4 regions of the Pseudoalteromonas sp. NEC-BIFX-2020_002 genome follow, and region 2 is predicted to be linked to each of the others. Evidence: predicted binding sites of a transcription regulator. Region 2 holds the regulator's gene; each other region holds the start of a gene.
The links. Region 2 encodes sigma-54, which starts transcription at its own class of promoters, with help from an activator protein. Its sites were predicted from a motif close to GTTGGCACGNNNNTNGNNT; they were not measured.

Region 1 (7,399 bases), on a different contig from region 2:
TTACACAGGAATGTTACCGCGAGTGTGGTACACTCAAACAGTAAATATTTTTTGATAAACCAGCGATACCTAGGAGCCATGATGCAAAAGAGTGTGATGTCACAAGTTCAAACTGGTCGTGAATATGCAAAAAAATGGCCTCTTCGCAGAGAGCTGGCGCCGCTATTTATCGAATTTAAAGTAATAAAAGCTACCGATCTTGCGATTACGGTAATGCCAATTATCGCTATGCTTACGTTGTTTATGCAGTTGAATTATTTAGGCAGTGATTTTTTGCCTCAAGCAATTGCAATGGCATTATTTTTTCTGTCTTTACCTTTTCAAGGCCTGCTGTGGCTAGGAAAACGGGCTCAAACTCAACTTGAACCCGCGATGATGCATTGGTATAAAGAACTACATGGGAAAATGGTAGCAAATGGCTACCAAGGTCAGGTCAATAGCAAAAATCCAAAATACGCTGATTTGGCGCGTTTGCTCAACGATATGTTTGAAAAAATGGATCGTGCCTTTACGAAAGAGAATCTGTAAGGCGCTTAAATTGGCTTACATAAAACGATAAGGTGACAATTTGCTCGCCTTGTTGTTCTAGCTCCAGCCAATGCTCTGGTCTAAATTTCCATGCGAAAGGCGTCATTGTAATTAGATTTTTTACATCTTTAAACGGCAAAGCAATTTGTTGATCTAGTAAACGTTGCTCGACGAGTTCAAACCCTTCAGGTATGTCAATTGGCGTATGTGCATTTACTTCACGGTAAATCTTGTTTTTTAATTCTTTTAAGTGCCAAGGACCTGGACTTGCAACAATAAGTGTTGCTCCTGGTTTTGCTAAACGCGCTAATTCAGTATCAAATAAAGGCGCAAAAATACTGACTAGCACATCAGCCGAATCATCAGCGAAGGGCGCTTGGCTAATTGATGCAACGCTAAAATTACAGTGTTTATAACGTTTGGCCGCGTATTTGATGGCTGATTTTGAAATATCTACACCATACACTTCAATATTACAGGCGTTAGCAATTGCTTGGGTATAAAAACCCTCTCCGCAGCCTAAATCTATGACTGTTTTTGGAGCAAGGGTATGGACGTGGTCTGCAATAGTTGATTGTAAAAACTGATAATGCTGCGTGTTTAAAAAATCGCGTCTTGCTTGCACCATATCTAGGTTATCGCCAGGTTGCTTTGAGTTTTTTTGTTGAACGGGTAGTAGGTTTACATAACCTTCTTTGGCGAAATCAAAACTGTGGTTGTTAGTGCATTTAAGCGTGTTTGCGTTCAACTCAAGGGCGTGTTGGCACAGCGGGCATTGATAATTGAGACTCATGAGTCTAAATAATCCTTATCATAAAAAGTTTTTACCCACTGGGGGCGATAGGTGATCAGTAACGTAATAGCCATGCCATTTAGCATCGCTTCAGGAAACCAAATTATGGCACATAAATACAGGTAGTTTTCAGTTAATTCAAACCAGTTATAGCTGAGCGTGAAATAGTAAAAAAGACTAATAGAGAGTATTTTTAAGCACGCGATAATTGCTGCACAGATAAACGCACAGACAAATACGTAGACGAAAAAATGCCGAGGTAGAAGGCTATAACATAGAATAAAAAAAGCATAGCTCAATAATATTGGTAAATAGGCACTGAGTAACAAATGTATGGGTAATTGAGTAACAGTGATTTGCTTAAAAGCCACTAATAGCAAAGTAGCAAGCGAAGCACTCAGTATAGCTTGGCGCCAGCCCAAGATAAGCGTGATAGCAGTGACACCGAGTATATGTAATTCAAGGCCCGGTAATATGCCTGCTTTAATACGCCACAGTAATGCCATTACGACTGTACAAGCAAATAAACCAGTTTGACGCGCAGGTGTTGTCATCAATGCGGTATATTGCGTTTTATTGACGCTGAGTAAAAAAAGGCAGCCAACAATAAACCACGCAATAGATTGCAATTCGAGGCTTATTATTGGCATTATTTTTAGTTCAGTCATTTAGTTATGTGCTAGCTAAACGTTGACCAAATAGGTGCGTGATCTGAGGGCTTTTCAATGCCTCGTAATTCGTAATCAATACCAGCATCGATACAGCGCGCAGCTAAATCCGAGGTTGCTAAAACAACATCAATTCTCAATCCTCGGTTATCATCAAACCCTTTTGAACGGTAATCAAACCATGAATATTGCTCAACAGTGTCAGGATGAAGTTCACGGAACGTGTCTTTGAAGCCCCAATCAAGTAACGTTGCAAGCCATTGACGCTCTTCTGGCTGGAAGGAACATTTGCCTGTTTTTAGCCAACGTTTACGATTTGGCTCGCCAATGCCAATATCTAACTCGGTTGGAGAAATATTGATATCACCCATAACAATGACGTCTTCATCACTGTTGTGGTTTGTATCAAGGTGGGTCATTAAGTCTTGATAAAATTGGCGTTTGTACGGAAATTTAGTTTCATGTGCAATGTTGTCGCCTTGTGGAAAGTAGCCATTCATAACGGTTAAGTCACGGCCATTTTCTTGGCTAACGGTGACGCTAATCATCCGTTTTTGCGATTCATCAGTGTCAGTTGCAAACCCTTTAAATACAGATTTAGGCTCTGCTTTACACAACATAGCAACCCCGTAATGGGCTTTTTGACCATGAAAATAAACGTGGTAACCCATTTTTTGCACGTCTTCTAACGGAAAGGCTTCATCATGAACTTTAATTTCCTGCAAACCAATAATGTCAGGTTGATGTTTATCAATAATTGCTTGTAATTGGTGTAGGCGAGCGCGCAGCCCGTTAATGTTAAATGAAATAACTTTCATAAGATGGCCCTAAATAATTATCTTCTTTTAGATGAGGGCTAAATTCTATCATCAAATAGCGGATGGCACATGCGGTTATTAATAAAAATGAACTGCTGTTTTGTTGAACAAATGATGACCAAGCATTAAGCGTTGTTAATACCATATTAAATAAAAAATTAAATATATAATCCAGTTGATTTGTATGTTTGTGTATATATAATGCGCGCAAACCACCCGTTCATTATTTATTCATTTTAAAGGTACATCATGAAAAAACAACTTTTAGCATTGTTCGTAGCAACTGTTTCTTTCTCACATTCAGTCAGCGCGGCGCAGTATGTTTCAGCGGATCATAAAATTGAGTCTAAGTTATGCTCTATTAGTGCTAATGAAGGTTTTTCTGCAGCCAGAAAAGTGGCAGCGCAACATAGTGTAAACCTATCTCGTTTTTCAAAAAGCATTTTGTGCAATGGTGACGATATTCGTAACATTGCAAAAAAAATCAATGATAATGCTCAACAAGCGAGAGTGATCGAGGTGTTTGCTAAAAATACACAGCAAGAAACTCAGTTATGCATTACAGCTTTAAAGCAAGGACTTGCACCCGTTAAAGAAAAAATTGGTAACTTAAATTCACTAAAATGTAATGGTGAAGTAGTAACAGATTTTGTGAAGCGTTATCAAAACGCCGCAATTTAAGTATTTGCAATGCATGCAATTTTTACATGCTTGTATGAAATGGTTGCAGTGAGGCAGGTTGGTGAATGACCTGCATTTCATTAATTTATTGATTTTTAAGGTTTTTAAAGTTGGCATTTAACTTGTTTGTATTTGATTGAAATTAATCAATTACAAGGAAATTTCTTATGAAAAAGTTAACTTTAGCATCTACTATTTTAGCCGCTCTGAGCTTATCAGCATGTTCGACATCTTCAATGCCAAAAATCGACAGTAATTTTGGTAGTTTAGATAATGACGATGATGGCTACATCTCAAAAGTAGAGGCTGATGATGACAATATTTGGGAACATTTCTCAAACATTGATACAAATATGGACGAGCAGATCAGCCGTAAAGAATTTAATAGTTATATGCAACTCAATACCGGTAAAGTTGCCAGCGATACAGAGGTTGCTGACTCTGCTTTTAAAGCCGACATTGCCAAATTTGATCCGATTGAAAACGATTTTAGTTCTTTAGATAATGACCGTAATGGTTTTATCTCTATCAGTGAAGCAAACGATGATGACATAGCAAACCACTTCGGTTATATGGATACAAACCAAGACAAACGTATAAGTCAGCAAGAGTTTATAGGTTATATTCAAACTTATGGTAGCGATGTTGCTGAAGATGAAGCACTTGAAATGATCAAAAATAGTTAATTTATTTACGCTTATTAAATCATACCAATGCCAATAGCTTCGTTATTGGCATTTTTTATGTATTTTTAACGATTGTTTTTCCTAGTTTCAGTTAGATCTGTCATAATAATGCGTTACATAAGCTTATTAGATAAAGGGTAGGTATGGCGGGTCGGCGAATTAGTGATGAGCAACTTGTTGAGATCATTGAAGCGGCGATATTTGTTGCTGGAAAACCCCTCACTAAACGGCATATAAAAGACACGGTGTTAATTGATTTAAATATTTCAATGGCACGGATCACTCACGCTGTAGAACAAATACAGCTGCATTATCAAACACGCGGAATTCGTTTGGTAGAAGTTGGGAGTGGTTTTCGATTTCAAGCGTGTGCGAGTCTAGGTCCGTGGTTAAGTAACCTGTGGCAAGAGCGTGCACCAAAATACTCTCGAGCATTATTAGAAACCCTTTCACTTATTGCATATCGACAACCGATCACTCGGGGCGAGATTGAGCAAGTACGAGGTGTGACTGTTGGCTCGGGAATTATTAAAAATCTGCTCGAGCGAGAGTGGATTAAAGTCGTTGGGCATAAAGAAGTACCGGGGCGGCCCGCTTTATATGCAACAACTAAACAATTTTTAGATTATTTTTCGTTAGCGGGTTTAGATAGCTTACCTCCGTTGCCTAAGCAGCAACAAAGCAAAATCGACCAGCTATTGAGTGATCCTTCTGTGAGAGAACTATCCGAATGAGTATACAAGGTGAAAAGTTACAAAAAGTATTGGCAAGAGCAGGTGTTGGCTCTCGTCGTGAAATGGAAAAATACATTGATGCAAATCGCGTGAGTGTAAATGGCAAAGTGGCAAAGTTAGGCGATCGCGTAGAAGAAACCGATTTGATCCGTGTTGACGGCCACACTGTTAAAATTGAAGAAAAAGCAGAACGAATTTGCCGTGTTATTATGTATAACAAGCCTGAGGGCGAATTGTGTACACGTAAAGATCCAGAAGGACGCAGAACAGTATTTGATCGTCTCCCACGTGTTGATGGCGAACGTTGGATTGCTGTGGGCCGCTTAGATATAAACACGGCGGGTTTAATGTTATTCACCAACGACGGTGAATTAGCGAATCGCCTAATGCACCCAAGTTATGAAGTTGAGCGTGAATATTCGGCACGTGTATTTGGTGAGGTAACAGCTGAAACAGTAAAAAACCTAACCAGAGGTGTTGAACTTGAAGATGGTATGGCTAAATTCCTTAATATAAAACCGCTGGGCGGTGAAGGTATTAACCGTTGGTTTAATGTTACGTTAACTGAAGGGCGTAACCGTGAAGTGCGTCGTTTATGGCAATCACAAGATGTCGAAGTATCTCGTCTTATTCGTATTCGTTACGGCAAGCTAGAGCTCGATAAACGCTTACCACAAGGTGGTTGGGCTGAATTAGATTTAGAAACAGTCAATTACTTACGTAAAACGGTAAAACTGGGCCGTGAAACGCAGACTAAATTGTCAGTTATGCCAGAAAAGCGTAAAGATAAGCGCGCCAAAATCAACCAAATTCGTAAAGCGGTTAAAAAACATAATAATCGTGTTAAGCAGACAAAACGTCGCTAATTGTTTTGTTAGCATTAAAAAAGCCGCTTAAATAGCGGCTTTTTCGATCGGGACTATTGTCCGAAGTTTAGGTTATACCAATCGTGTTAAATTACTGACCATTTATAACGCAGTTAGCGCTTTATTTAACTCGCTAGAATAGTTAAATATTTAAGTTGATTGGTATTACTTAGCTTGTGCGTCTAATGATTGGCCATTCACGTCTTTTGAATCATCACTCATTAAATATAAGTACGTTGGCATTAAGTCTTCAGGGCATGCCAGTTTATCTCTGTCTTCGCCCGGATAGACACTAGCACGCATTGCAGTATGAGTAGCACCTGGATTGATACAGTTAATACGAATATTGGTTTTACCTACTTCACACGCCCACGTTTGCATCATACCTTCAACAGCAAATTTAGAGATTGCGTATGCACCCCAAAATTCACGGCCTTGGCGGCCAACACCAGATGAAGTAAAGATAATCGATGCACTTGGTGATTTTCTCAGTACTGGGAACATGTATTTAGTGATCATTGCTTGAGCCGTGACATTAACTTTCATGATGTTGTCAAACGTTGATGAACAAAAATGCTCAAGTGGCCCTAATGAACCAATAATACCGGCATTATTAAGTAAGCCATCAAGTTTACCAAACTGCTGCTCTATCGTGACACCTAAGTCTCTAAAGTTTTGTTTTGTTGCACCTTTTAAATCCATCGGTACAATTGCAGGCTTTGGACCACTTAATGCGATGATTTCATCATAAACAGCTTCAAGCTTGCTGGTGGTTTTACCTAAAAGAATCACTGTTGCGCCATGTTTTGCATAAGTAAGTGCAGCAACTCTGCCGATGCCATCGCCGGCACCAGTAATTAAGATCACTTTGTCTTGCAGGGCATTTTCAGCCGCTTTGTAAGTTTGCATAAGAAAGGTCCAAAAGAATTTATTTCAATGATTTTAACATAGCAAAACACCAAGTTATCGAATTTATTGTAAAATAAGGTGGCGAAATTTGAAACTTTACGTTAACTTTAACTGGTCTAATGTCTTGTTAATAACCTAATTACATTATTTTAACTAATATTTATCTATCACGTTTAAGAATTTAGTAAAACATTAACTACACTTATTTATTTGAACACACTATAAAAATAAGATTTTGTGCGGAGCAAACAACATGAAAAAAATGCTACTCTCACTTGCAATTACAGCTGCTTTAGCTGGTTGCGGCGGCGGTGAAACATTAGAAGACGTTAAAAAAGAGACTCCAGCAGTGATCCCCGCTGCTACAGTGAAATTTGACCCTGCCAATGGGGTGATTTCAGTCCCCAATGACTTATTAATGAGCGGCACTAAAGATGGTACGCTGAATATTCCAGGTGAGCTAGATGCCAATGGCGTATCTATTAGCAGAGCTGCCTATGCAAATCCATCAATGGCATTAGGCGCACTGGATGGCTGGTCAAGCCAAGTACCATTTAAAATCGACTTAACATTTCCACCAAGTATTAGTCTTGATGCAACCTCAGCCGGAACTTCTGGTGCTGTGCGGATATTTGAAGTCATTATGGGTGCAAGTCTTACCGATGCACAGTGCTCTGTAGCACCTGCTGGCGCAGCATGTAAGCTAGTAGGTGAAC
Region 2 (7,399 bases):
GGCACCTATAAAGCAGTTGTTTTTATCAACGACATAAAGGTCATCGGTGCCCTCTGGTAGTTCACCTCTTAAGCGTAAATAACGAAGTACCACGTCGATAGTGACATCTGGACGAATGGTCACGGTATCTGTATTCATCAGCGCACCAGCAGAGCGCTCTTGATATGAAAGAGCTTGCGTTGCGCGTTCTCTGTCTTGGCTATCCATTGCGCTAACAACGTCTTGATAAACTGTGTCAGGCAGGCTTCTTAGCACTTCACCTAAATCATCATGCCCCATGTCTTCAGTGGCCGCAGCAATATGCTCCGGTTCCATTTGGGCGATAATACCTAAACGAACATCTTCTGAGAGTTCTTCGAGTACGTCACCTTGAACATCAGGGTCAACTAGTTGCCATAGTTGGGTACGAGTTTTATGGGGGGATGACTCAAGCAGTAATGCGGTGTCACATGGAGCTGTTTTTGCCAACATACGCCTAACTTGAACAAACTGACCACTGTTAAGTGACTTAGTCACTTGTTTTAGTTGTTGTAGTGGGTAATCTTGTTCAAAAGCTTCAGGCATTGGCGTCCTTAAATAATTAATACACTTTTAGGGTAGGGTAGACTTCGATAATTAAGCAGGCTGATTGTTATAACCAACATGCTTATTCAGTTTATCGCAATTTGTAAAGCGATACTACGAGCTATTCTTGCTCGTTAAATTTCTGTGCAATAAGTTGCCCTATTGCCGCTAGTGCGGGTTCTGCATCGGGGCCTTCGCACACTACTTTTACTTCTTTTCCTTGGCTACTTTCAAGTAACATTAAGCCTAATACGCTATCTCCAGCGGCTTCTTTGTTATCTTGATGAAGCGTAATACTGGCATCGAACTGCACGGCTAGTTGCGCTAATACACTGGCTGCACGGGCGTGTAAACCAAGCTTATTTTCTATTAAAAATGTATCTTCTAAACGCATTGGTTTCTCTTCGTTTATTCTTGTTCGCGATGGCGAATTTTTACATTACTATGGCTCATTGCAAAGCTTTCGCCAATGGTTTGTGCTAAATACACTGAACGATGTTGTCCACCGGTACAGCCGATTGCAATTGTTAAGTAGCTACGATTATTGCGTTCAAGGTGTGGTAACCATGTTTGCATAAAAGTTTGAATTTGCCATGTGAATTTTTGCACTATGCTGTGACTCGCTAAATAATCTTTTACCGGTTGATCAAGCCCTGTTAGTGGCTTTAATTCAGGTTCCCAGTGTGGGTTTGGTAAAAAGCGCGCATCAAATACATAATCAGCTCCCTTAGGAATGCCATGCTTAAAACCAAATGACTCAAATGTAATGATCAGTTTTTTATCTTTTTTGCCTAAGATTTTTTCGCGAATTGATTCAGCCAGCTGGTGGACACTTAAATCGGTTGTATCAAGAATAAAGTCGGCGCGAGTGATAAGTACATCTAAGAGCACTTTTTCTTGTTTAATGGCTAAATCAAGTGGCAGTGAATCTAAAGAAAGTGGGTGTAAACGGCGTGTTTCAGAAAAGCGCTTAATGAGCGTTTGGTCGTCACTGTCTAGATAAAATAGAGTTGGGTTTGCAAACCCCGGAAGATACTCAAGAATATCATTAAACTCTTGCTGTTCTTTGGGTAAGTTACGCACATCAATACTGACGGCAATCTTATCGTAGTTATCAGATACACTACGTACTAACGACGGTAATAAGTTTACAGGGATATTATCAACACAATAATAGCCAAGGTCTTCTAATACACGCAAAGCGACAGATTTACCTGACCCTGAGCGCCCACTGATGATAATTAATTCCATGTAAACTCTCCTTCTTTTAACTACGACTGTTCAACAATGACTTGATATAGATCTTGGTCTGTTTTTGCGCTACGTATTTGTTTACAAAACTCTTTGTCGTTGAGTTTATCAGCAATTGTAGCCAACGTCTTTAAATGAAGTTCACTGTCACCATCAGGTACGATGAGTGCAACAAAAATATCGACGGGGCGATTATCAATGGCATCAAAATTGATTGGTTGTTCGCTTACTAAAATTAAAGCGAGTGGTTCTTGTGCGCCACTCATACGACCATGCGGGATCGCGATACCACGGCCAATACCTGTACTACCTAATTTTTCTCTATTTAATAGAGCACTCAATATGTCTTGTTGTGATAAGTGAGGAAGCCGTTCATGAGCCAATTGGCTGATAAATTCGAGGATACGTTTTTTGCTATTAAAAAGGACCGCAGCTTTACTGCAGTCCTGACAAGTAAGTGAACTTAGTTTCATAGTGTTAGTGTCGAGCGTGCTTCTCTTTGTGTTTGATAACTTGACGGTCGAGTTTATCGATGAGCCCGTCAATCGCGGCATACATGTCCTGGTGCTGCGTTGAGGCAAATAGCTCTGCGCCACTGACATGTAATGTTGCTTCTGCTTTTTGGTTGAGCTTTTCTACGTCAAGAATAACATGGACATTGTTGATGTGATCAAAATGCCTCTCAAGCTTCGCAAACTTATTGTTTACATAGTCTCTTAATGAATCAGTAATTTCTACGTGACGACCAGTTAAATTTAGTTGCATAAGCATTTTCCTTCTTGTGGTTTTACGCCTTAAATCAAGCTTTTACGTTGATTTGACGGTGGAATAGCTAGCGATTCACGGTACTTTGCTATTGTTCGTCTAGCTACTTTGATACCTTGCTCTGCCAATATATCTGCAATTTTACTATCACTCAATGGTTTAGCTGAGTTTTCTGCTGCAATCAATTTTTTTATGAGTGCACGAATTGCTGTCGATGAGCATTCTCCGCCATTTTCGGTACTGACATGGCTTGAGAAAAAATACTTTAACTCAAAAATACCACGTGGTGTATGCATGTACTTCTGGGTTGTTACCCGGGAGATTGTTGATTCATGCATTTCAACCATTTCAGCAACATCGTTTAATACCATAGGTCGCATAGCCTCGGGGCCATGCTCAAAAAAACCTTGCTGCTGTTTAACAATGCAGTTAGTTACTTTGAGTAATGTGTCATTACGACTTTCTAGGCTTTTTATAAACCATTTAGCTTCTTGTAAATGAGAGCGAATAAATTGGCTGTCAGTGCTCGATTTTACTGAGCGCGACATCGCCGCATATTGGCTGTTAACTCTAATTTTTGGCATGCTATCTGGGTTGAGCTCTACCACCCAGCGGCCTTTAATTTTTTTCACTGACACGTCGGGAATAACGTACTCTGACTCTTCTCGAACTATGGTATCCGCAGGCTTTGGATTAAGGCTGTGGATGAGTGTCATTACTTCTTTTAGTTCATCTTCCTTTAGCTTAGTCTTTTTCATCAAAGTACGATAGTCGCGACTAGCTAATAAATCGATATGATCAGTTAAAATCATTTTTGTTTCGGCAATCCAAGGCGTTGCAGGATCAAATTGATTTAGCTGAATACATAAACATTCAGGTAGGCTGCGTGCAGCAATACCGACCGGATCAAATAACTGAATACGCTTTAATACCGCTTGAACTTCATCAAGTTCAATTTCTTCTTCGTTATTACCTTTGTTTAGGCTTTCAGCAATGTCTTCACAGCTTAGTGTAAGAATACCTGAGTCATCAACCGCTTCGACAATGGCTATCGCGATAGCTTCGTCAGTCGGACTAAAATGAGTCAGCTGTAGTTGCCACATAAGGTGATCGTGGAGGGTTTCAGATGAAGCGCCTTGATAAATAGATTCATCTTCAGGCATTGGCCCTGATGAAGAGCTTGGTGCGGCGCTCATGTATTCATCCCATGTAACATCCATCGCCATTTCGTCGCTTACGGTATCTTTTGCTAGCGCTTCACTGCTTTCTTGTTCGTATTCACTTGGCGTGTCATCAGCTGAGGCACTGACAGTTTGATCATCAGTATCTTGTTTTTGTTCGTTCTTACCACCTGATTCATCACCAAAGTCATTTTCATCGACCTCAAGTAATGGATTGCTATCTAGTGCTTCTTGGATCTCTTGTTGAAGATCTAATGTGCTCAACTGTAACAAACGAATAGCTTGTTGTAGCTGTGGTGTCATTGTAAGTTGCTGGCCCATGCGCAGCTGGAGTGATTGCCTCATGTATCTCTAACAATCCTTTTATTGTTGTCATAATTAAGTCTAGCAGAACCTTAGCCGGGCGTGGCTTTATAGCCTAAATTGCTCACCCAAATAAACGTCGCGGACTGTTTGGTCGGCAAGTACATGCTCAGGAGTGCCTGATGCAATTAACTCCCCATGAGAAACTATGTAGGCTTTTTCACAAACATCAAGGGTTTCTCGTACATTGTGGTCGGTAATAAGTACGCCTATCCCACGGTTTTTAAGATGTTCAATAATCTTCTTTATATCTAACACCGAAATAGGATCAACGCCAGCAAAAGGCTCATCTAATAGGATAAATTTAGGGTTTGCGGCTAAAGCGCGAGCAATTTCAACGCGACGGCGTTCACCACCAGATAATGCCATACCTTGACTATCGCGGATGTGCTGAATGCTAAATTCATCAAGTAAGCCATCAAGCGCTTCTTCACGAGCTTGTTTATTTAGCTCTTTACGGGTTTCGAGTATCGCCATCAGGTTTTGGTAAACGGTCAGTTTGCGAAATATCGAAGATTCTTGCGGTAAATAGCCAATCCCTAAACGTGCACGGCTGTGCATTGGTAATAAGGTGATGTCGTTATCATCTATGCTTATTTTACCTTTGTCGCTTGGCACTAATCCTACAATCATGTAAAAAGTGGTGGTTTTGCCTGCGCCATTAGGGCCAAGTAAGCCAACAATGCTACCAGCGCTGACTTCTAAGCCTACATTTTTTACGACTTGGCGGCCTTTATAACTTTTTGCTAAAAACTCAGCTTTTAATGTGCTCATGGCTGACCTTTTTCGTTATCTTTTTTAGTGTTTACTGGGACTAATATTGTATGCACTCGTTCGTCTGAATTTTCATCTTTTTCAGCGCTAATTAATTGTTGGTCCATGTCGTATGTAATACTTTTGGCATTAATCTTTTGACCTGCTTGAGTGACTTGGGCGTTACCGATTAAAGTTAAATAGCGTTTATCAACATCGTAACGAACCTCATTGGCGCTGGCGCTCATAATTGTGCCATCTGTTTGTTTTTCTTCAAAGTATGCAGGGCTTCCAGTGGCAACAAGCAGCTGCTTATTATCACCTAAATCTTCACGTTTGTGCACTTCTAGGTGATCAGCTGTGATACGACGATTACCATGGATTATCTCTACGTTTTTTTCAAAAATACCGACATTTTTTTTCAGCTGTGCAAGCTGTTTATCAGCGCTTATCGATACTTGGTCTGCAAGTGGAAGAGTACCTTCAGCAAAGCTTGAAAGGGCAATGAACAAGCTAGGTATTACAAGTAAGTGAGCAAATTTATTGGTCATAATATATGGTTCGCGTATGGTTAATAAGTTCTACGACTTCGGCTTTTAAGTCGGCTCTAAGGCCGCGTCCGGTGGTCTTTAAATTTGGTCCGATTAATTCAACAGGCTGTTCTGAACTCATGGTTTGTTGTTCAATATCAACCAAGATGTTATCGGCATTAATATGCTTAATCATTGCGTTGTTTGTGAGATTTTTAGCAACAACATTGCCTTCTAAAATCAACTGGTTATTTTCATATAATGTGGCTTCTTGCGCATTGATTTGCCACGTTTGCTGTTGATTATATAAAGTAAAAATAGGCTTTTCAAAGTAAGTAAATCCTAACTGCTGATAAAGTTCCATTTTTGCTGCGGTTACTTTGTGGCTAATTTTACCTTGTTCATCAAATGCGGTTTGCTTTAATTCGACCGCGGTATAATCAGGTTTTGCTATCACATCTTCTTGATTTTTTACCGTGGTCGTTGTTTGGCTAAAGTACGGGAGCCACAACCACGCCATAAAACCTATAAATAATACGCTTAATATTAAACGCGCACTATTCATGAGCTAGTCCCTTCACTGGTCAATGATTTTCCATTAACTAGCATTAATAAGTCGGTTAGCTCGCGTACTGCACCAAAGCCACCGGGTAGCATTGTTGTGTAATGTGATAGTCGCTTAATTAGCGGGTGTGCGTCATTTACAGCAACTGCAAAGCCAACCAGTTCCATGACCGGTAAATCAGGACCGTCATCGCCGATATAGGCAATTTGTTCGTCACTTAACTGGAGTTTATCTTTTAGCTCTTGATAAGCGTGCAACTTGTTTTCTTGGCCTTGGTAGATATGCGGTACAGTTAGGCTAGTCATTCGTTGCTGAACTATCTGTGAATGACGGCCTGTGATCACGGCTACTTCAAAACCACTATTGATAAGCGCTTTGATACCAAAACCGTCTTTAGTATTGAAGGCTTTTAGCTCTTCACCTTGGTTACCAAGATAAATACGGCCATCAGAGAATACCCCGTCAATATCACAAATAAGTAATTTAACTTTTTTGGCGCGGGTTTGCGCATCGTCTGAAAGTGGTTGGTATAAGTCTGCAAATTGCATTATAAAACTCCTGCTTTTAGCAAATCTTGCATGTTAAGTGCGCCAATAGGGTGGTGATTTTCATCAATGACAATTAAGCCATTAATGCGTTTATTCTCCATGATATTAAGCGCCTCGGCTGCTAGCATATCGGCTGTAGCTGTTGTGCAAGAACGGGTCATTACGTGACTAATTAAAGTACTGTGAATATCAATTCGTTGCTCTAAAATTCGGCGCAAATCACCATCTGTGAACAAGCCAGCAAGTTGACCCGAATTATCAACTATAGCGGTCATGCCCAAGCCTTTAGCCGACATTTCAATTAACGCGTCTTTAATACATTGCGTGTCTTTGATGATAGGCGTTGTATTGCCAGAATGCATAATATCTTTTAAGCACAGCAATAAGCGTTTGCCTAAACTTCCACCAGGGTGTGATAGTGCAAAGTCGTCAGCAGTAAAGCCTCGCGTTTCAAGTAGGGCAACTGCCATTGCATCCCCCATAGCAAGCGTGGCTGTTGTGCTTGCTGTTGGGGCAAGGCCAAGCGGGCATGCTTCTTGGCTTACTTTAACGCATACGTGAACATCAGCCCATGTAGCCATTGATGAGTCAGGATTGCCGGTCATTGCGATCATTTTTGCACCAAGGCGCTTTATGACCGGGATAATGTTTAATACTTCACTGGTTTCACCTGAATTAGAGATAAGAATAACCACGTCATCACGTGTGATCATACCTAAATCGCCGTGGCTTGCCTCTCCTGGATGCACAAAAAAAGCAGGGGTACCTGTGCTGGCTAACGTTGCCGCTATTTTATTACCAATATGGCCAGATTTACCCATGCCTACGACAATAATCCGACCGCTGCATTGATACATTAGTTGGCAGGCTTGATTAAAA
Region 3 (7,399 bases), on a different contig from region 2:
TCACTTACACTATGAGTTTTTAGTTAACGGCGTTCACCGTAACCCTAAAACAGTTAAGCTACCAAAATCTGAACCACTGCCACGCGCGGAACTTGCTAAGTTCAAGCCAATCGCAGATAACTTTTTAGCGCAGTTAGAGCGCAACAGAGAGCTACAAGTAGCGCTTAAGTAAGCTGTAAGCTGTAAGCTGTAAGCTGTAAGCTGTAAGCTGTAAGCTGTAAGCTGTAAGCTGTAAGCAATTCTAAAAACCGTTGTTATGTAAGTAGCAACGGTTTTTTTGTTGAACTGTTTGATGTGATGCGATCCCTAATCCCCCTGCACACCTCTCATCATGCGCTTTTTATTAATAGGAAACGCAATTGGCGTTCACCTTACGTGATGAATATGTATCCAAATTCCCATCAGTGACGTTAAACCTTGTGAGGTTAAATCGTTATTGTCTAAAAAGCTGAAAGCTTGACTTCCCACATAATGGTTCATGAATAGCTCATTATCGCTTTTAGACATCCGATAATGCAGTGCCTTGATGCAGACTGACAGGATATTGTTCGTTGGGTTTCGCGGTGTTCAACCACAATCTATGTAGCCAATTTTAACGCCGAGCAGCTTAAAACTTACCGCTCCTAGCTGCCCTGAACCTGACGGCTGACGGCTGACGGCTGACGGCTGACGGCTGACGGCTGACGGCTGACGGCTACGCTCTACCTCACCAACATATAAATCAATTGCACCACCAATGAAATCATCACCAGTGGCCAAATATATTTTGCATATTTAGTGGCGCCATCGAGGCCCATTTTCGACTGATACTTTTCAAGTAATGGCACTAGAATCATGAGTGCGACAAACAGTGAAATTAAAATCACGAAGATATTCATAGCATTCCTTATTTATTCAATATCTATCGAGTATACCTAGGGTCTGTTTATCTTTCGAGGTTAAATTTGCAGCTGCGCGTTTGGTTTTTAGACAAGGCAGAGCCTATGTAGTGTGGTTATTCCCCATAAATAGGCGATAACGCGGCATAAATGCCAAACATGCGCTGCCCGAAGGGTTCTGCCTAGGGGCGATTAACTCTTTGTTGCCTACACGGATGTAGGTAAAGGGCGTGAGCAGGACGCGGAAGCTTTGCTCGATTTTTACTTAGCCCACTAGGTTACAAATCTCGCGCCGCGATTAAATCGCCCCTAGTTTGAACAAATTTTAACCCTAAAAGGTCAACAGACCCTAAGGGCAAAAAAAAGCGCAGTCTACACTGCGCCAGTCGGTTGGAAGTAAATCTTATTTAGTTATTGTTAGCCTACCAATGCTAACAAAATACCGGCAGCGACTGCACTGCCCAATACACCCGCTACATTGGGGCCCATAGCATGCATTAACAAGAAGTTATGTGGGTTATTTTCAAGGCCAACCTTATTTACAACCCGCGCAGCCATAGGGACTGCTGATACTCCTGCGGCGCCTATAAGTGGATTAATTGGCGATTTAGAAAACTTGTTCATTCCTTTTGCCATAAATACACCCGATGCAGTACCGATAGAGAATGCTAAGGCACCTAAAACTAAAATACCTATTGTTTCTATGGTTAAAAATTTATCGGCCGCTAACTTAGAGCCAACAGCTAAACCGAGGAAAATCGTTGTAATATTAATAATCTCGTTTTGAGCACTGTTACTTAAACGATCTACCACACCTGATTCACGCATTAAGTTACCTAAGCAGAACATACCAACTAATGGTGTTGCCGCTGGTAAAAATAAGATGGTTAAGCTTAATACCATTAGAGGGAAAATAATTTTTTCCTTTTTCGATACTGTACGAAGCTGTGGCATCTTAATTTGACGCTCTTCTGGTGTTGTTAGTGCGCGCATGATTGGTGGCTGAATAATTGGCACCAACGCCATATATGAATAAGCCGCGACCGCGATTGCACCAAGTAAATCAGGAGCAAGCTTTGAGGCTAAGAAAATTGCCGTAGGGCCATCTGCGCCACCTATAATTGCGATTGCCGATGCATCCTGCAAAGTAAATTCGAATCCTGGTACATAGTTTAATAAGATAGCACCGAATAATGTCGCGAAAATACCAAACTGAGCCGCCGCACCAAGCAATAACATACGTGGGTTAGCAATCAAGGCGCTAAAGTCCGTGAGCGCACCAACGCCCATGAATATTAATAACGGAAATACACCTGTATCAATACCAATGTGATAAACGTAATATAATAATCCGCCGGGGTCTGATAAACCCGCTAAAGGAATATTTGTTAATATTGCGCCAAAGCCAATAGGTAATAATAGTAATGGTTCAAAATTACGTGCAATTGCGAGATACAATAACAAGCACCCCACCGCAATCATAATCAATGCCGGAAATGTAAAGTTCGCAATACCTGTGGCATGCCAGAGATTCAATAATGCTTCCATCCTACTTTACTCCTAGGCTAATGAAATCATGGCATCACCCGTGACAACCGAGTCACCTTCAGAAACTAGGATCTGAGCAATTGTACCTGCATGTGTAGCGCGGATCTCTGTTTCCATTTTCATGGCTTCCATGATCATTACTACATCACCTTCGTTAACCGTTTGCCCTGCTTTAACTTTAATTTTAAAGATATTACCGGCAAGAGGTGCATTCAATGTCTCCCCTGATGCGACTGAGGCAGACTGGGGAATTAACTCACTGTCTTTTAAAGTAACTTCTTTTAGTTCACCGCCTTGAGCAACAACTACATCATAAACTTTACCATCAACTTTTACGCTGTACTGCTCAGCAGTGACTGTTTTATTATTCGTTTTAGTTGGTTTTTCTGATTGAGCCGTTGGGGCCGCAGGTATTGCTTCGAATGCATCAGGGTTGTTACGGTTTTTAATGAATTTCAAACCAATTTGTGGAAATAATGCATACGTTAGCACGTCGTCTATTTGCTCATCAGCAAGTATTAAACCTTGCTCTTGTGCTTCTTTTAATAACTCAGCTTGCAGCGTCTCAAGTTCTGGTTTTAATAAATCAGCAGGACGACAAGTAATAACGTCTGCACCATCAAGCACGCGCTCTTGTAGCTCTTTATTCATTGGCGCTGGTGTTGCTCCGTACTCACCTTTTAATACACCTGCCGTTTCTTTAGTGATTGTTTTATAACGCTCACCTGTCAGTACATTTAAAACAGCTTGTGTGCCTACAATTTGCGAGGTAGGTGTCACTAAAGGCAAGAAACCTAAATCTTCACGAACGCGTGGTATTTCAAGCAACACTTGATCAAGTTTATCTGCTGCGCCTTGTTCTTTAAGTTGATTTTCCATGTTAGTTAACATGCCGCCAGGCACTTGCGCTAATAATATACGACCATCAACACCTTTTAAACTGCCTTCAAATGCAGCATACTTTTTACGTACATCACGGAAGTAAGCGGCAATCTCTTCGAGCTGATTCAAATCAAGTTCAGTATCGCGCTCAGTTCCTTCAACTATAGAAACAATGGTCTCTGTTGCACTGTGTCCATAAGTCATACTCATTGAGGAAATAGCGGTATCAAGCATATCGATGCCAGCATCAATCGCTTTTTGATAGGTTGCTGTACTTAAACCTGTTGTTGCATGACATTGCATTGCAATTGGTATAGAAACCGTTTCTTTTAAACCTTTAATCAACTTTTCAGCATCATATGGTTTAAGTAAACCTGCCATATCTTTGATACAAATTGAATGACAACCAAGATCTTCAAGCTGTTTTGCAAGTGTTAGCCACATCTCCAGTGTATGGACTGGGCTTACTGTGTATGAAATTGTACCTTGTGCATGGGCACCAACTTTGATTGCGGCTTTGATTGCCGTTTCTAAATTACGCACGTCATTCATTGCATCAAAAATACGAAAGACATCTACACCATTTTTATGTGCACGCTCAACAAATTTTTCTACCACATCATCAGCATAATGACGGTAACCTAAAAGATTTTGACCACGTAACAGCATTTGTTGCTTTGTATTCGGCATTGCTTTTTTAAGGGCGCGAATACGCTCCCATGGATCTTCTCCTAAATAGCGAATACACGAATCAAATGTTGCACCGCCCCATGATTCGATCGACCAATAACCTGCATCATCAAGTTTTTCAGCAATAGGTAACATGTCATCTAAACGCATACGCGTTGCTAATAATGATTGATGAGCATCACGAAGTACCAGTTCTGTTAGTTTTAATTTAGCCATAAGTCACCCCTTATAATTTTTGTTTATTTTTGTACTGAGCGATGGCAGCACTAATTGCGGCAATGTGTGCATCTGGCACACCTTGCGCTTTGATTGATGGCGCACGAGCTGGTACATCTATAGGTTGCTCAAAACGACTCGCCACCTTAGACATTAATACAATTGCTGAAATCAACAATGAAAGAAAAACAAAAACGCCCACCATGCCTGTTGCCATCAAATTTGCTGCTGTCGCTAGTAACTCACCTATATTCATACTCTGCCCCTTTATATATTCAATACCTGATAGTTAACAAAGCAACAAAAGCAGGTAAAAAACCACTTTATATAAATAACTATGCAACAATCATATCAAAGTAATTAACCATTTCCAACACTTTGTAAATTGGTAAAACCAATTAATATAAAGCTAACATACCCACATTAAATTTAACACCCGACAAATCGCTATTATTTTTCAAGATATAGATGATAAAAATAGCGAATATAGCCAAAACTTATAAGCTATAGAATGCAAAGCTCCATCCCTATTTATGCAGTCTCTATATTTGATAATATTTCTTTTCTAAAAACCACTTAAATTAATTGGTCTTACCAATAGTGTGGTGATTTTACATTCCTTTTTTTACTTAAGAACAAGTTACACATAAAGCGTGTAAATATTTCCTATGAAACTGTTCCCTATAACGAATGAAAAAGTAAATAGCTGATTTTAAAGGACTTTAATATTGGCATGTAAATGGCATTATCTAATATGTACAAATTAACCAAGGAGAAAACAATGTTACGCTGGACAATTACATTTTTAGTTATTGCACTTATTGCTGCAGTGTTAGGTTTTGGTGGCATCGCAGGTGCCGCAGCAGGAATTGCTAAGATTATATTTTTTATCTTTTTAGTATTGTTAGTTATCTCTCTTGTATCAGGCGCACTACGTGGCAACGTGCCCAAGTAGCTGAGACAAAGTAACGCAACAGTATTACCACTATATTTATTTACAAGGAATTACATTATGAAATCTACAACAGTAAAAACAGCCGTTATCGCCCTTTTCGCTAGTTTTTTTATTATGGGTTGTGAAGACAATCACGCAGAAGAAGCAGGTGAGCGCATAGATGAAGCTGTAACCGATGTACAAAACAAAGTCGAAGACGCCTGTGAAAAAGTAAAAGAAGGTGTAAATGCTGAAGAAACAAACTGCTAATAAAGTAAGTTTAAAAAAACGACTCTTTTGAGTCGTTTTTTTTATTAGACTGAATTCAAACTTTAAGCCCGTGCTTCAAGCATTAGTCGCTTCATGTCACGTACTGCTTTATCTAAACCATCAATGGCTGCACGCGCAACAATTGCGTGGCCAATATTTAACTCGTAAATCTCTTCCATCGCGGCAATCGGCTTCACGTTGTGATAATGAAGGCCATGCCCTGCATTGACGATTAGCCCTAAACCTGCCGCATATTTCACACCTTGTCGAATATGTTCAAGCTCTTTGCCCATCTCTGCGTCAGTTTGCGCATCTGCATAAGCGCCAGTATGTATTTCAACGTAAGGAGCATTACATGCTTTAGCGGCATCTAATTGCGCTTTATCTGCGTCAATAAATAATGAAACTTTAATTCCTGCATCACTCAGCTTTGCAGTTGCGGCTTTAATTTTATCTAAGTTACCCACAACATCTAAGCCACCTTCGGTAGTTAACTCTTCCCGTTTCTCTGGTACTAAGCAAACGTAAGCCGGTTTTACATCCAACGCAATATCAATCATTTCATCAGTAACAGCTATTTCAAGGTTCATACGCGTTTGAATTGTTTTAGCCATCACATATACGTCACGATCTTGAATATGACGGCGATCTTCACGCAAATGAATGGTGATCCCATCAGCACCAGCATGCTCCGCAACACTTGCCGCATGAGCTGGATCCGGGTAACTAGTACCGCGGGCTTGGCGTAAAGTAGCAATATGATCAACGTTTATACCCAAAAGAATATCTTTCATTTTTTTACCTGTAAAATAACGGTTAAAAATACCGTACTAAGATTGCGGTTTAAAAAGCTCTCTACTTTTTAATGGTTTTTTACCCAGTAAGGGTTTCATTAAATGACGACTTAATTGTTTTGCCATATATAACACATCCGGCGCACTAAAGTCATGAGCAGCAATCGCATTTAATTGCGCCCCTAAAAAGCCACTGCCATGATTTTCCTGTGCAACAAAGCCATATTCAGCAAAATAACTATACGTTTGTTTTGAGGTGATTGGATCGCCTGCGGCATCAAAACTAAAATCAACGCCATAACCCAAAAGCTCTAGTAACTGAAATTCATAAGAGCGTAATACAGCTTGCAAATTAGGGTGCTTATTTAGCTGCTGTAAGTGAGTTCGATAAAGCTCATAGGCATGATCAATGGGCTCATTGATTGGCACAATCCGATTTGTTAACTCATTTAAGTAGAAGCCGCAGTAAAGCTGATCGCCTACTAAAGGGGATTGCGTACCATGCAATTCGAAACGTTGAATGTATTTAAGATCATTTTTACCCGTATAGTTTACGAGTAATGCTTGGAAAGGTTGCAGCTGCGCTTTATGTTTGGTTGACTGGCGACCACTTATGCGAGCAAGCATTCGTAGTTGTCCAACGCCTTCTACCAGCATATCAAGCATTACTTGCGAGTCACTAAAAGGACGCCGATGTAATAAATATGCTGTGTAGAAGTCGCTATCCATAACGGTAACTTAAGTGATTAATCTTCACCGTAACCTAAGCTGCGAAGTGCACGCTCATCGTCAGCCCAACCTGATTTAACTTTCACCCAAAGCTCTAAAAATACTTTGTTATCGAGCATTTCTTCAAGATCTTTACGTGCTTCACGGCCAATAACTTTCAGCTTTTCGCCTTTGTTACCAATTACCATGCGTTTTTGAGTTTCACGCTCAACCAAGATTAAGCCATTGATATGCCAAATGCCGTTTTCTTGCCATTTAAACTGCTCAATTTCGACAGTTACTGAATAAGGTAATTCCTCACCCATAAAACGCATTAACTTTTCACGGATCACTTCAGCCGCCATAAAGCGCATTGAGCGATCGGTTACATAATCTTCAGGAAAGTAAAACTCACACGGTGGTAAACGTTTTGTTACTTCATCTTTGATTAGGTTAATATTTTTACCCTGCGTCGCAGA
Region 4 (7,399 bases), on a different contig from region 2:
GATGCTTTACTCAACTCCGCAGCAAACACAGCGTGGCGTGCTCGATAAGTCTTGTCTTGGCTTGAGCTAATAGTATTGGCATTAGAAATATTACTGGCTGTGGTATTTAAGCGTACATTCTGTGCACTCATACCTGTACCTGAAATATCGAAAACGTTATATAAACTCATGCTTAGGCTCCTTGACTACCGAGGGCTTTTTTAAGGCCTTTAATTTTACCGCTCATAAACTGCAGGCTTGCCTGATACTCTAATGAGTTCTTTGTATACAAGTTTCGTTCCACTTGTATATCCACTGAGTTACCATCACCTGTATCTGTTTGATTTGGCGAGCGAAACATTTCACTATTACCTACATAACGACTGCCGCCGGCAATGTGTTTAGCGTTGGTTGTTACCATGCTGTTGCCGCTTTGCTGGTGGCTTTTTGCCGTTTTAAGTGCAGACGCAAAATCGATATCTTTCGCTTTATAGCCTGGCGTATCAGCATTAGCGATATTGGTTGCTAATAACTCTGCTCGCTGCGAACGGATCAACATTGCGTGAGGATGCACCCCAAATGCTTTATCAAAACTGATAGCCATAACCATCTCCAAAAAATTGACTTAAGTTGATTAATGCAAAAGACGAGCCAGTTTAATGAACACAATAAAGGAAGGATTAACTTATTAATTATAAAGAAAAACGGTGCTTATACGGCACCGTTTTTTTAGGAGTAGCTAGAAGTGAATTAGTTATTTTTTTTGATAAATAATTCCAGGGTTGCACCTAACCATATCAAACTCATCACTGAGTCCCGACATTGACTCTGACGCTCCTAAAAACAAAAAGCCCTTAGGGTTAAGCGCTTGAGCAAATTGGGCAATAATTTTTGCTTTCACTTCAGGTGAAAAATAAATCAATACGTTACGGCAAAAAATAATATCAAACTTCCCCATCAGCGCATACGAGTCCAATAAATTTAGGTGTCTAAAACTAACCAGTTTTTTAATAGGATCAACAACCTGCGCCATGCCATTGCCGCTGTCTTTAAAAAACTTTTTACGGCGCTCTACTGACAAACCACGAGCTAAAGCGAGTGAATCATATTCTGCATGTTTACACATATCTAGCATCGTATTAGAAATATCAGTACCAATTATCTGAGCACCCATTTTTAATACACCAGGCTGCTTAGCCTGAAATTCAGCAACCGACATTGCAATTGAGTAAGGCTCCTGCCCAGAAGAGCTCGCCGCAGACCATATTTTTAATGGCCTACGTAACTCTTTATGCTCAGGAAACAATTTAGATTGCAATAACTCAAAAGGATATTGATCCCTGAACCAAAGTGTTTCATTTGTTGTCATTGCATCAACAACTGCAGCGCGTAACTGACGCTCATGTGGGCTGAGTGTTTTACTAACCAATTGCGAAAGCGATTCAACTTTAAAGCGCACCATTAAAGGCGCAAGTCTGCTTTTAACTAAATAAAGCTTATTATCGCCTAACACAATGCCGCATTGTTGCTCTAAAAAAGAACGAAATTGATTATACTCGCCTTGCTCTAAATGCTTATTTTCCAAAGTAACACCACCTATCAGAATTAGTCACAATGAACCCATTTTTTTACTGCTGTTGCCAATTCATCTGGGTTAAATTTTGCAATAAAGTCATCAGCACCGACTTTTTCAATCATTGCTTGATTAAACACACCACTAAGCGATGTATGTAAAATAACATGTAACGGCGCAAGTTTTGGATCAGCTTTAATTTCAGCGGTAAGAGTATAGCCGTCCATTTCAGGCATTTCTACATCAGAAATCAACAAACCAACACGTTCAGTAATATCATGTTTGCAATCAAGTTCTGCAATTTCACGAAGACGAATTAATGCCTCTTTACCATTTTTAGCGAGTTCAGTTTGAACACCTAAGGGTTCCAGAGCACGTTTTACTTGGTTACGCGCAACGGCTGAGTCATCAGCAATAAAGACGATACGCTCACCTAAGTCTTTTTGAATTTCACCATCACTAGCGATTTCGGCGCTAACTTCTGTATTTACAGGGCAGATTTCATTCAAGATTTTTTCTACATCAAGAATTTCAACCAACTCATTTTCAATTTCGGTCACTGCCGTTAAATATGAATATCGACCAGCCCCAGATGGCGGCGGCATTATTTTTTCCCAATTCATATTAACAATACGTTCAACACCACCCACTAAAAACCCTTGAACGGAACGGTTATATTCAGCAATGATGATAAAACTATCTTTTATATTTTCGATTGCAGGGCCACCAACGGCCATAGATAAATCAATAACAGAAATTGTCTGCCCACGTATATGTGCAACACCTCGAATATACGCATTTGATTTTGGCATATTGGTTAAAGGAGGGCATTGTAGTACTTCTCTCACTTTAAACACGTTTATACCAAAGCGCTGCCGCCCTCTTAGCTTGAATAATAATAATTCAAGGCGGTTTTGCCCAACCAACTGAGTACGTTGGTTCACTGAGTCTAAAATGCCTGCCATTTCAATCTCCTAAAGAAAGCGAATAATAACGGAACAATAATTGCTTTCCTTCTTTAAAGCTACATAACATCGCGGGAGCGTCTATTCTTTGACGCTAAATATATATACCCTGTTTTCAACAATAAGCATAGTCGAAACATTATGAGTTTGTTAAAAAAAAGCCGAAGATACAGTGTTTTTTATTTTCTTGCTAGCCAATTTCTAGTATCACCTCTATACGCTCAATCTTACAGCAAGGAAGAATTACAAGAACTTGCGGTTTCGTATGTGGCTGATCAGTTAGGCCCTTCGCACCCAGAAACTCGCCAACTTAACGCACTCACCTTGGATAGCAGAATCCCTGATCGCAGTTGTCAAAGTCAACCTATACTAACGATTCCTACAGAACCGCCCTTTAATCGTCAGGTCACAGTTCAAGTTAAATGTGATGATACGAATAGCTGGAGCCAATATGTTCACGTACGTGTCGTTGAGCTTTCTGCAGTAGTGGTCGCCAGTGAAAACCTCGCCAGAGGCGAAGTTATTCAAGATCATCATTTAAGTTTAATTATGAAGCCTAAACATTTTGTTCGAGTTCAGCATCTCCAAGACACACAGTTACTGATTGGCAGTCGTAGTAAACGAAATATACGCAGTGGTTTTCCTATTTCTATGAACCAAATATGTATGGTTTGCAAAGGCGACAACGTCACTATTTTTGCTGTGATCCGAGGGTTAAAAATTAAAGCTTCAGGTTTAGCCCTTGAAGATGGTACTTTAGGAGAGCAGATAAAAGTTAAGAATAAAAAATCAGGGAAAATTTTAAATGCCCGTGTTGACGGTGTAGAGTCTGTGCAGGTAAATATTTAAATTTCCATATTTATGCTAAAGTAACTAACATATATGCCGATAACTAGGCATCAGTTGGGTAATGTATAGGTTAAAATCATGGTAAGCCAAGTAAATAAAGGTCAACAACAGGCTAATGTGTTGGCCAATGCTAAACAGCAAAAAGTTGATTTACAAAATAATAGTTCACAAACAGCAGTGCAAACGGCGGCTCCTAAAGCTGCAACTGACTCTGTTAGCTTAACACCTCAAGCTCAGCAGCTTAAATCACTGCAAGAAAAAACACAGCAGTCATCTGGCTTTGATAGTAAAAAAGTTGAAGAGCTGAAAAAAGCAATCAGCGAAGGTAAATATCAAGTTGATACTGAAAAGTTAGCAAAAAGCATAGCTTCATTTGAGTTTGATGTGTATGGCTGATCATAATTCTTTAATATGCTCTAAGCTCACAATGCAGTTAAATTGCTTAACCTCATTGGCCAGTATTTTAGATGATGAATTAACAGCCATTGCATCTCGCCGTGGTGAAGGATTAAAAGATCTTGCCCAACAGAAGCTTAGTTTTTTAAGTAAAATTCAAACGCTCGATAAAGAACTAAAAACCTTAATGACGACTAATGATGAGCAATCAGCTGAACTCCCTGAACTTATTCATAATGTCCGAAAGCAACTAGAGTTTTGTAAGAAAAAAAACGACGTTAATGCTCATGCTGCTCATCAAGCAAATTTAACAGTTAGACAATTGAAAGATATATTAATTGGCGCGCCAACATCTATGACTTATGACCAAGGCGGCAGTGCTGTTCATGGTAATAATGAATTAGTTAGAAATCTAAAAGCATAAGCTTCTTCGTAACCAACACTTAAGATTATATTAAGCATTCCCTACTGCATCCAAATTTTAATGAAAGCGGCCTGTCATTTCTTTTAAAAAAGTCATACTTAGCACATATCAATAAAAATATAGCGCCTCGGGCATTGCATAACAAACTCTTAGTAATACGTTACTTTTTTAACTTCTCTTGGCTTAATTTCACCAATATATAAATCATGTACCCGCTTCATATCAAGATGCAACTCTGTAGCGTAGGTGTCGCCAACAGCATATGTTTTAACGACCTGCGCGCCTTTAATCACCCCTTGAACTTGACTTTGTAGCCGATCATTTTGCGCAATACTGCCTTGCACTGTTGTACCAGCGGTAATTTTTTGCCCATACACTTGCTCAGCAAGCTCACGGTAAGCTTCAAGCTTAGATGCTTTAATTGCCATGAGTGAACGTTGTGACTGGTTTTCCCCCTGTTGAGCGCTTATGGGGGCATACCCTATTGCTTTTAATATTGGGTAGTTATCTGGCTCTACATACTTATATTCCACATGTTTATCAAAAATACTACTACAGCCAGCTAAGCTCAGGCTTGCTAAAGTACAAAACAAAATTACAGTACGCATGGCATTTTCACGCTTTTAAAGAGTCATAATCGTCAGATTAATGCACAATTAATGCCAAGGTTAGTGTGTAATTCTGTTTTAAAAGCCTATAATTAAACAACTGGTACAGTCCTTGCTCTGTTATTCATAATAGCAAATGTAGGTATGGGGTTAGGAAAATGAAACGCGTGTTATCAATTATAGTGATCATCACTAGCTGGCTAAGCATTAGCTTTTTCTCTGTAAATGCATTTGCGCAATGGTACGAATCAACCGGCCACGCCAGTATTAAAAATAACGATATTAGCGGCGCTAAGTCAGCGGCTATAAAAGATGCGATCACGCAGGCATTAGTGTTCTCTGGTGCACGCGTTACGTCAATGCAAACCTTAGTTGACGGCGTGCTAATGCAAGATCAGTTAAAAATAAAAAGCCACGGTGAAATTCAAAAAATAGAGATGATCAGCGAAGACCGAAGATCTGACCAGCTCGCGATTACGTTGCGTTTAGATATTTTCCCACAACAAGAGCACTGCCCGGCAAGCCAATTTAATAAATTTGTTGCGATCACTCAGACCCAATTAGTCAATCGTGAACAAGCAATGATGGGTCAAATTTTTGACATTGACAAAGCCACCAGCGAATCTCTCTATAAGACTTTAAATAAGTCGGCCATGAACGCTAAGCCCACCGCCTACTTTAATTTTCCTATTCGCGTTGGTGAGTTTTTTAATCAGCAATACGATTACAGTAACGCCCTATTAGAAGAAATTGCTATGCGCAGCAATTCGCAATACGTGTTATTAAGCCAAATGGTCGACATTTCAAATAGCGACAAACTTAATAGCGACTATGCCTTTTGGCAAGATGAAACATACCAACGTTCATACAAGGTCGACTTTGCACTATTTGATGGCACCACCTATGAGCGATTATGGCAAAAAAGCTATCGTAGCCAAGCTATTTGGCCTTTTGAAAAAACCGAGATTATTGATGTATTTAGCGAAAAATTTTGGGGCTCTGATTATGGTAAAAGCATCGAAGAAATAAACCAAACAGCGAGTTACGACTTACAAGCAGCAATGGCGTGCCTTGAAACACAAGGTAAGATTTTACATATTGAAAACGATAAATTAATTATTAATTTAGGGAAAGCGCACGGCCTAGAAAAAGGCCAGTTATTAAGTATTGCCCACCATAACTATTTAACAGACGCTGCGGGTAATAAAATGCCACACCTGATCACGACATTAAACACAGTACAAGTAAATCAGGTATACCAGCAAAGCGCAGTTGCGGTCAGTGTGAATCAGCAACCTTTACCCAACATTCAAATTAATGATGTAGTACAGTTAATTAACGTAGAGCCTTAGTCAATTATCGAGGTTGGTATTGGTATCGTGCGCAGCACAATTAAATACCATTACCGCCCCAAAAAAAAGTGCAGTTTTACGCTTATAGTCCTTCATATTCAGCCTTCCTTGGTTTTAAAATTTGCTTTCTACAGTCAACCATATCCCAACAATCCGTTTCAGGTACGCCGTAATACCAGGCTCTAAAAATCGGTTGATACTTTTCAATCACCCGTTGTTGCATACGTTTTGAAAAATGAGGTAAGTAAAAAGTTTTGATCACCGTAATGTGCCTTTTAATCGTCTGTCCTAAATTAAAACGCGCTTGGCGATACCGAATGTCTGCTTTTTTATATTCTCTGCTCTCAGGTGTAAAGTTTTGCATGTCTTGTTTAGGGCCAGTCGCCCACCCAGCTACTTTATTCATTTGTTCAGCAAACGGCTTAACGGTAAACGTGATATGTATGGGGTCATCAGCATCGGTGGGCCCAAAGCCTCGCGGAAATCCGCCTTGGTGATAATTAGGATGGGTAACCGTAAACTCAATCGATGCATAGGCATTGGGCTGTAATAAATCCAAACGCTCGCGTGGGAAGGTGACTGGCTCATTAGCATAGGCAGCTTTAAAATATTTATAACCAAATTCAATACCACAACTACTGTGGCCACACGACTCTGAATAGGCCGACTTTATCAAAAAAGGGAATTCTGGCACTGAGCCATCTTCTGTTTCAATCGTCACAACAATAGGCCCGCGATAACCATGCGCTTTATCAAATAAAAAATCACAGCCCGATGTCAAAAAACACGCCAGCACTACACTACTCATGGTCATTACTAAATTTTTCACACTATTAACCTTCTATTTTAATAATTATTTAGCGCTAATTAGACTCAACCTTTTTACCTGACTGCGCGACAATTGTGCAATTAAAGAATCTATAGCATTTACTCTTGAAGCTGCTGTGACTACCAAAAGTGACGTTTTTTTTCAAAAGAGGAAGGAGTGAGATTAACGGTGAGAAAATATGAATATTCGCTTTATTATAATCACTTCCATATGATGAAAATAAAAAGCAGAGCTTAACTCTGCCTTTAAAAACAACTTTACATTAATATCACCCAGCCGTTTCAAAAAACCTATATAAACAAACAAAAAAGGCATTTAATGATTAGGCTAAAAATAAAAAATCATAACAAAAAACTAGAATAATCACGTTTTAATAAAATGGGTATTAACGTAGAGCCTTAACCAATTGTTGACCAAGGCTTGG

Region 1: HJP15_RS18595 (EF-hand domain-containing protein) is a predicted target of sigma-54. The motif match lies at 3,598-3,616, and genes of this name have one in related genera.
Region 3: HJP15_RS17270 (DUF1328 domain-containing protein) is a predicted target of sigma-54. The motif match lies at 4,942-4,960, and genes of this name have one in related genera.
Region 4: HJP15_RS04325 (LPP20 family lipoprotein) is a predicted target of sigma-54. The motif match lies at 4,835-4,853, and genes of this name have one in related genera.

What each region holds. Positions count from the first base shown of each region.
Region 1 covers NZ_JABEPJ010000021.1:33,116-40,514, reverse strand. Annotated here, with positions in the region: gene yfbV (terminus macrodomain insulation protein YfbV) at 82-528, shown strand; gene rlmA (23S rRNA (guanine(745)-N(1))-methyltransferase) at 509-1,321, opposite strand; gene HJP15_RS18610 (energy-coupling factor ABC transporter permease) at 1,318-1,965, opposite strand; gene xthA (exodeoxyribonuclease III) at 2,001-2,807, opposite strand; gene HJP15_RS18600 (exonuclease III) at 3,057-3,488, shown strand; gene HJP15_RS18595 (EF-hand domain-containing protein) at 3,656-4,174, shown strand; gene scpB (SMC-Scp complex subunit ScpB) at 4,318-4,908, shown strand; gene rluB (23S rRNA pseudouridine(2605) synthase RluB) at 4,905-5,774, shown strand; gene HJP15_RS18580 (YciK family oxidoreductase) at 5,940-6,683, opposite strand; gene HJP15_RS18575 (VolA/Pla-1 family phospholipase) at 6,937-7,399, shown strand, end outside.
Region 2 covers NZ_JABEPJ010000013.1:1,292-8,690, forward strand. Annotated here, with positions in the region: gene mgtE (magnesium transporter) at 1-564, opposite strand, end outside; gene HJP15_RS14620 (HPr family phosphocarrier protein) at 686-958, opposite strand; gene rapZ (RNase adapter RapZ) at 973-1,815, opposite strand; gene HJP15_RS14630 (PTS sugar transporter subunit IIA) at 1,836-2,288, opposite strand; gene hpf (ribosome hibernation promoting factor) at 2,293-2,580, opposite strand; gene HJP15_RS14640 (RNA polymerase factor sigma-54) at 2,610-4,106, opposite strand; gene lptB (LPS export ABC transporter ATP-binding protein) at 4,173-4,898, opposite strand; gene lptA (lipopolysaccharide transport periplasmic protein LptA) at 4,895-5,428, opposite strand; gene lptC (LPS export ABC transporter periplasmic protein LptC) at 5,418-5,972, opposite strand; gene kdsC (3-deoxy-manno-octulosonate-8-phosphatase KdsC) at 5,969-6,520, opposite strand; gene HJP15_RS14665 (KpsF/GutQ family sugar-phosphate isomerase) at 6,520-7,399, opposite strand, start outside.
Region 3 covers NZ_JABEPJ010000018.1:18,485-25,883, forward strand. Annotated here, with positions in the region: gene HJP15_RS17245 (peptidoglycan DD-metalloendopeptidase family protein) at 1-172, shown strand, start outside; gene HJP15_RS17250 (hypothetical protein) at 568-759, opposite strand; gene HJP15_RS17255 (sodium ion-translocating decarboxylase subunit beta) at 1,296-2,426, opposite strand; gene oadA (sodium-extruding oxaloacetate decarboxylase subunit alpha) at 2,439-4,214, opposite strand; gene HJP15_RS17265 (OadG family protein) at 4,225-4,470, opposite strand; gene HJP15_RS17270 (DUF1328 domain-containing protein) at 4,996-5,169, shown strand; gene HJP15_RS17275 (hypothetical protein) at 5,227-5,418, shown strand; gene pdxJ (pyridoxine 5'-phosphate synthase) at 5,481-6,212, opposite strand; gene recO (DNA repair protein RecO) at 6,249-6,941, opposite strand; gene era (GTPase Era) at 6,959-7,399, opposite strand, start outside.
Region 4 covers NZ_JABEPJ010000003.1:6,990-14,388, reverse strand. Annotated here, with positions in the region: gene flgC (flagellar basal body rod protein FlgC) at 1-170, opposite strand, end outside; gene flgB (flagellar basal body rod protein FlgB) at 173-583, opposite strand; gene HJP15_RS04350 (CheR family methyltransferase) at 734-1,564, opposite strand; gene HJP15_RS04345 (chemotaxis protein) at 1,585-2,517, opposite strand; gene flgA (flagellar basal body P-ring formation chaperone FlgA) at 2,659-3,366, shown strand; gene flgM (flagellar biosynthesis anti-sigma factor FlgM) at 3,445-3,762, shown strand; gene flgN (flagellar export chaperone FlgN) at 3,755-4,186, shown strand; gene HJP15_RS04325 (LPP20 family lipoprotein) at 4,336-4,794, opposite strand; gene HJP15_RS04320 (flagellar assembly protein FlgT) at 4,953-6,146, shown strand; gene HJP15_RS04315 (hypothetical protein) at 6,229-6,975, opposite strand; gene HJP15_RS04310 (LysR substrate-binding domain-containing protein) at 7,361-7,399, opposite strand, start outside.